DNA from 3 places in the Streptomyces sp. NBC_01003 genome. Region 3 is predicted to be linked to each of the others. Evidence: riboswitches for the same ligand, from Rfam matches in the RefSeq annotation. Region 3 holds a riboswitch; each other region holds the start of a gene.

Region 1 (2,262 bases), 2.6 Mb from region 3:
GGCATCTGTCGACGGACCAGGACACCACCCGTAAGACCTTGTGGCGGCTCTTCGACGGCACGCTCGTCGAGTCCGTCCTGATGCGCTACCCGGACCGGGTCACCATGTGCATCAGCTCGCAGGCGGGCTGCGGAATGAACTGCCCGTTCTGCGCCACGGGACAGGCCGGCCTCGACCGGAACCTGTCGACGGGCGAGATCGTGCACCAGATCGTCGACGGCATGCGCGCGCTGCGCGACGGCGAGATCCCGGGTGGCCCGGCCCGCCTGAGCAACATCGTCTTCATGGGCATGGGCGAGCCCCTGGCCAACTACAAGCGGGTCGTCGGCGCCATCCGCGCGCTCACCGACCCCGAGCCCGACGGCGTCGGCCTCTCGCAGCGCGGGATCACCGTCTCGACCGTCGGTCTGGTCCCCGCGATGCACCGGCTCGCCGACGAGGGCCTCAAGTGCCGTCTCGCCGTCTCGCTGCACGCCCCCGACGACGAACTGCGCGACACTCTCGTCCCGGTCAACACGCGCTGGAAGGTCCGCGAGGTCCTCGACGCGGCGTGGGAGTACTCCGAGAAGTCGGGCCGCCGCATCTCCATCGAGTACGCGCTCATCCGCGACATCAACGACCAGGCCTGGCGTGGTGACCGGCTCGGCCGCCTGCTCAAGGGCAAGCGGGTCCACGTCAACCTGATCCCGCTGAACCCGACGCCGGGCTCGAAGTGGACGGCCTCGCGCCCCGAGGACGAGAAGGCCTTCGTCGAGGCCATCGCGGCCCACGGGGTCCCGGTCACCGTCCGCGACACCCGTGGCCAGGAGATCGACGGGGCGTGCGGCCAGCTCGCCGCCACCGAGCGGTAACCTGACTGGCGTACGTACATCTTCATATTCCGACAGGGGAGCGCCACAGCGCTGAGAGTGCGGCATCGGCCGCAGACCCTCTGAACCTTGCCCAGGTCATTCTGGGTAGGAAGTTCGGTCGCCACTCAAGCTGTTGCGCCCTGCCCGGGAATCGTCCGCGATCCCGGGCGGGGCCGCGTCTCTTCCTGGACACCCAGGAGGGAACTTAAGTGAGCACCACCATCAAGGCCACGGCCGTCGCCGTGGCGGCCGGTCTCGGACTCGTCACGCTCTCCGCGTGCGGAGGATCAGGGTCCGGCAAGGACTCTGCGGACTCCAAGACCGTCACCCTGGTCAGCCATGACTCGTGGGCCGTCTCCAAGAACGTGCTCAAGGACTTCGAGAAGAGCTCCGGCTACAAGGTCACGGTCCTGAAGGACGGTGACGCGGGCGAGGCCGTCAACAAGGCCATCCTGTCCAAGGACAATCCGCAGGGCGACGTCCTCTTCGGCGTCGACAACACGCTCCTGTCGCGAGCCCTCGACAACGGTCTCTTCCAGCCGTACGAGGCCGAGGGCCTGGACCAGGTCCGCCCCGAGTACCAGCTCGACGGGGACAAGCACCGCGTCACCCCGATCGACACCGGCGACATCTGCGTCAACTACGACAAGAAGTACTTCGCCGATCACAAGCTGACGCCGCCCGCCTCGTTCGACGACCTCGCCAAGCCCGCGTACAAGAACCTGCTGGTCACGGAGAACGTGTCGACGTCGTCGCCCGGCCTCGGCTTCCTGCTGGGCAGCGCGGCGCAGTACGGCGACAACGGGTGGCAGGGCTACTGGAAAAAGCTCAAGGCCAACGGCGTGAAGGTCGTCGACGGCTGGGAGCAGGCGTACAACGAGGAGTTCTCGGGCTCCGCCGGTGGCAGGAAGGCGGGCGGTGACCGGCCGCTCGTCGTGTCGTACGCGTCGTCGCCGCCGGCCGAGGCGATCTACTCGGACCCGCAGCCGAAGACCGCCCCGACCGGGGTCGCGACCGGCACCTGCTTCCGCCAGACCGAGTTCGCCGGCCTGCTGAGCAACGCGAAGAACGAGAAGGGCGGCAAGGCGCTCCTCGACTTCCTGATAGCGAAGCAGTTCCAGCAGGACATGCCGCTGAACATGTTCGTGGACCCGGTGACGAAGGACGCGGCCCTGCCCGCCGACTACGCGAAGTACGACGTCGAGGTCGACGCCCCGAAGACCATGGCGCCGAAGAAGATCGCCGACAACCGTGACGCCTGGGTCAAGTCGTGGACCTCACTCGTACTGAAGTGACGCCCCCCGCAGGGCCTCCGGTGAAGCAACCGGCAAGGCCCCCGGTGAAGCCCTCGGCAAAGTCCCTCAAGGGGCGCGGGAGCGCGGCGCGGCTCGGCCTGATGGCCGTTCCCGTC
Region 2 (2,262 bases), 4.3 Mb from region 3:
ATGATGACGCTGGCGAGCAGCAGACCACTCATGTCGATGGACGGGTAAAGACCGTGGATCAGGCCCGTGTTGTCGTCCGTGTTGCCGGTCAGCGCCGCCCAGCCGATGAACAGCGAGCCGAGCAGCCCGATCAGGACCAGAGACACGAGCGTGCCGAGCACCGCGACCGACGTCCGGGCCGTCAGACCGTGACACAGGTAGAGCGCGATCAGCATGATGGCGCTCGCCCCGATCACCGCCACCACCAGCGGATTCGAGCCCTGCAGGATCGCGGGCAGGATGAAGAAGGTCAGCACCATGAAGCTGATCGCCAGCGCGACGAGCGCCATGACACCCCGCAGCCGGCCCACGACGACCACCGCCAGCGCGAAGATCCCGGCGAGCAGCGCCATCGGGAGCCTGCGGTCCACATCGGTGACGGAGTACTGAAGTTCCTTGGGCGCGTCGGGCGCGTAGGCCACGATCACCTTCTGGCCCTCGTGCAACTGCCTTGGTGAGTCCGGCTGCACGATCTCCGTGAACGTACGGCCGGTGTCCTTGCCGCTGTCGACGCGGACCGTGGCCTTCTCGCACGTGCCCTTCGCCTGCTGCTCGGCGGTCTGGCCCTCGGCGGTCGACGTATCGCCGGTGGGGGTGTCGCCGGAGGCGTTGACGGACTTGCAGTCGACCTTGTCGACCTTTGTGACGGTGGCCTGTTGGGTCTGCCGGTCGAAACCGACGCCGGTACGGGCGTGGGACGGGGCGCCGCCGGGCCAGAGCACCACGAGGCCGACCACGACCGCCACGGAGAACGGGATCAGTACCGCGGCGATGACCTTGCGCAAGTGCTTGGAGACGGGCGCGGCGGGGCCGTGGCTGTGGGAGTGCCCGTGTTCGGCGCTCCCCTGGCCATGGGGCGGATTCGGCGGCGCGGACGGAGGCTGCGGCGTGCTGGTCACCGCCCGATCATCGCAAGAACGGCAGGGGCCCTCTGTTCAGCACGCCAGAAATGACGCTAGCGTGGGGGCACCTTTGCACACGCGGGAGCTCGGAGCACCGGGCTGAGAGGGCGCTGACCTCCGCTTCGGCGATGTTTCACATGAAACATCGCCCGACGGAAGCCGCTGCGTCGACCGCCGAACCTGTTACCGGGTAATGCCGGCGTAGGGAGTAGGTCTCATGACCACATCGGACGCGCGCACGCCTGCCTCCAACCTGTCCACAGAGACGGGCGAGGCCGGGAAGTCCATTGGCTGGCACAAGGGGTACGTCACGGGCTCACGCCCCGACCTCCAGGTGCCGGTCCGCCAGGTGCACCTCACCAACGGCACGGCGGTCACGCTCTACGACACGTCCGGGCCGTACACCGATCCGAGTGTCGACACCGACGTCCGCAGGGGCCTTGCCCCGCTGCGGGAGAACTGGATCATCGGCCGCGGCGACACCGAGGAGTACTCGGGCCGCCCGGTCCGCCCCGAGGACGACGGGATCAAGCACACCTCTCCGCGCGGCGGCCTGCGCAACCTCGACGCGGTCTTCCCCGGCCGCCCCCGCCAGCCTCGTCGCGGGCGGGACGGCCGGGCGGTGACTCAACTCGCGTACGCCAGGCGCGGGGAGGTCACGCCCGAGATGGAGTACGTGGCCATCCGGGAGAACGTGGACCCCGAGGTCGTCCGTGAGGAGATCGCCGCGGGCCGCGCGGTCCTGCCGGCCAACGTCAACCACCCGGAGATCGAGCCGATGATCATCGGCAAGCGGTTCCTGGTGAAGGTCAACGCCAACATCGGCAATTCCGCGGTCACTTCGTCGATCGAGGAGGAGGTGGAGAAGATGACATGGGCGACCCGCTGGGGCGCCGACACCGTCATGGACCTCTCCACCGGCCGCAACATCCACACAACGCGCGAATGGGTCCTGCGCAACTCCCCCGTCCCGATCGGTACGGTGCCGCTCTACCAGGCGCTGGAGAAGGTCGACGGCCGCGCCGAGGAGCTGACCTGGGAGATCTACAAGGACACGGTCATCGAGCAGGCCGAGCAGGGCGTGGACTACATGACGGTCCACGCCGGTGTGCGGCTGCCGTACGTCCCGCTCACCGCGAACCGCAAGACGGGCATCGTCTCGCGCGGCGGTTCGATCATGGCCGCCTGGTGCCTGGCGCACCACAAGGAGAGCTTCCTCTACGAGAACTTCGCGGAGCTCTGCGAGATCCTCGCGGCGTACGACGTCACGTACTCGCTGGGTGACGGCCTGCGGCCGGGCTCGATCGCGGACGCCAACGAC
Region 3 (2,262 bases):
CGGCCACGACAGCGACGAAGCCGGGGATCCAGTAGCCGACGAACAGCAACACGTTCTGGAAGCGGGCCGCGGTGTCGGCGGCGTGCATCCACAGCACCAGCGGGAAGCCGAGCACCGCGGCGAACGCCGCCGCGAGCGGCCTCGGGATCCGGACGCCGACGGTCTGCAGGGCCAGCGAGCCGCTGTAGTCGTTCATCGCGTTGCTGCACAGGGCCGCCAGCGCCACGGCGAGCAGCCCGAAGGCGCCGAGAACGCCGCCGCCGAGCAGCTCGTCGACGCCGCGCGCGGTCTGGTCGGTGAAGACGGAGGCGCCCCACAGCCCGAGCGCCTGGACAGCGACGAAGGAAACGGTGACGCCGAGGAGCGTGAACCAGAACATGCGCTTACGGGATGTGGCCGCCGGAAGGTAGCGACTGAAGTCGCTGGCGTAGGGTGCCCAGGACAGGGACAGGCTGAGCGCGATCGTGCTGGTCAGGACGAACGCGCCGGCCTGGTCGGCGCCGTGCGCGGCCCCGTTGGTGACCGGCTGGACACCGTCGAGAAGCTTGACGGCGAGGACCACGAAGGCGGCGGCCAGTACGAAGGTCATCAGCTTCTGGAGCCGGTGGACGGCCTCGTAGCCGAGCACGCCCAGCGCGCCCTGCGCCAGCATCATCACGAGCACGCCGACCCAGAACGGCCAGCCGCACAGCCGGGCGAGCGCGTCACCGCCGAAGAGGCCGATCAGGGCGTCCCAGGCGACCGACGACAGCCACTGCAGGACGCCGGGCACCGCGACGGCCCGGCCGAACGCGAGCCGCGCCAGCGGGAGCTGCCCCGCGCCGGTCGCGCTGCCCCACGTACCGAGGTACGCGGTGGGCACGGCACCGACGAGGGTGCCGATGACGACGGCGGCCAGTGCGGTGGCGAAGTCCAGGCCGAGTGCGATGCCGACGGTGCCGGTGAAGACGCCGGTCATGGTCAGGTTCGGGGCGAACCACACGGTGAACAGGCGCCCGGCGCCGCCGTAGCGGTGGCTCTCGGGGACCGGCGCGATTCCGCGCGCCTCGACCCGCAGGTCACCGGGCGCCGCGGGCATCCGCCCGTCGAAGACGGAGCGCGGTCCGGTGGTCCCGGTGCTGCTCGGGGCATGGGGCAACGACATTGGCTGACATCCCTCCGCCAGTGCTAACTGGTTCAGGTTCGACGGGTGTGATCTCAGCCCTCGTGCGGGGCACCCCGTGTCCGGTACGTCGGCAAGGGTAGCTTCCCTGTTCTAGGAGGCAACCCCGGGGGAGGGGCGGCGTCCGCTGCGTGGACGGCGCACACCCCGCCGCGTGTAATTCGTTCGAGGTGTGCGGCGCATCCCCGTACCGTGTTCGATTCGAAGATCGCGGACGGTACGGGCTCACGTAACCGGCGGCTCCGCGACCCAGGGACACGCGGAGGACGGGACACGATGGAGCAGCGCAACGGTTGGGCCGACGAACGCTTCGGGGCGGTCGCCGATGTGTTCGCGCGGAACTTCACGGAGTTCCCCGAACTCGGCGCCGCCGTCACGGTGTTCGCCGGCGGACGCAAGGTCGTCGACCTGTGGGGCGGTGTCGCGGACGAGCGGACCGGGCGTGTGTGGGAACAGGACACCACCGTCCCCGTCTTCTCCGTGGCCAAGGGCCTGGTGGGCGTCAGCGCGCATCTCCTCGCCCAGGAGGGGCGGCTCGACCTCGACGCGCCGGTCATCCGGTACTGGCCCGAGTTCGCACAGCACGGCAAGGAGACCGTCACCACGCGCATGGTGCTCGGGCACCGGGCGGGAGTCCCCGCCCTCGACGCGGTGCTGTCCTTCGAGGAGATCGCCGGGTGGACGCCGGTGATCCGCGCGATCGAGGAGCAGAAGCCCCTGTGGGAACCCGGCACCGCGTACGAGTACCACGGCCATGTCCTCGGCTTCCTCGTCGGCGAGGTGATCCGGCGCATCACGGGCCTCACCCCTGGCGCGTACTTCCGCCGTGCGGTCGGTGACCCGCTCGGGCTGCGGGCCTGGATCGGCCTGCCCGCCGACGAGTCGGAGCGCGTGGCCCGGCTCGCCGAGGCCGAGGGACGCCCCGGGATGCCCGGGCCCGAGCATCTGCTCACGCGCATCGTGACGATGAACGGGGCGCTCGTCTTTCCCGGCCTCGACGCGCCGCACGGCTGGAACGACCCGGAGCTGCACGCCATGGAACTCCCCGGAGCGGGCGCGGTCGCCTCCGCGAGCGGCCTCGCCGGGCTCTACGCGGCCGC

What was found. A riboswitch is a leader RNA that binds a small molecule or an ion and turns the genes downstream of it on or off. The one in region 3 is predicted to bind thiamine pyrophosphate.
Region 1: it holds a riboswitch for thiamine pyrophosphate, as region 3 does, so the genes downstream of both, OG698_RS16180 (thiamine ABC transporter substrate binding subunit) here and OG698_RS04725 (purine-cytosine permease family protein) in region 3, are expected to answer to the same signal.
Region 2: it holds a riboswitch for thiamine pyrophosphate, as region 3 does, so the genes downstream of both, thiC (phosphomethylpyrimidine synthase ThiC) here and OG698_RS04725 (purine-cytosine permease family protein) in region 3, are expected to answer to the same signal.

The regions. Positions count from the first base shown of each region.
Region 1 covers NZ_CP108707.1:3,557,320-3,559,581, reverse strand. Annotated here, with positions in the region: gene rlmN (23S rRNA (adenine(2503)-C(2))-methyltransferase RlmN) at 1-851, shown strand, start outside; TPP riboswitch at 876-981, shown strand; gene OG698_RS16180 (thiamine ABC transporter substrate binding subunit) at 1,061-2,146, shown strand; gene OG698_RS16175 (ABC transporter permease) at 2,248-2,262, shown strand, end outside.
Region 2 covers NZ_CP108707.1:5,319,297-5,321,558, forward strand. Annotated here, with positions in the region: gene OG698_RS24390 (YibE/F family protein) at 1-938, opposite strand, end outside; TPP riboswitch at 1,010-1,166, shown strand; gene thiC (phosphomethylpyrimidine synthase ThiC) at 1,159-2,262, shown strand, end outside.
Region 3 covers NZ_CP108707.1:988,944-991,205, reverse strand. Annotated here, with positions in the region: gene OG698_RS04725 (purine-cytosine permease family protein) at 1-1,144, opposite strand, end outside; TPP riboswitch at 1,137-1,231, opposite strand; gene OG698_RS04720 (serine hydrolase domain-containing protein) at 1,439-2,262, shown strand, end outside.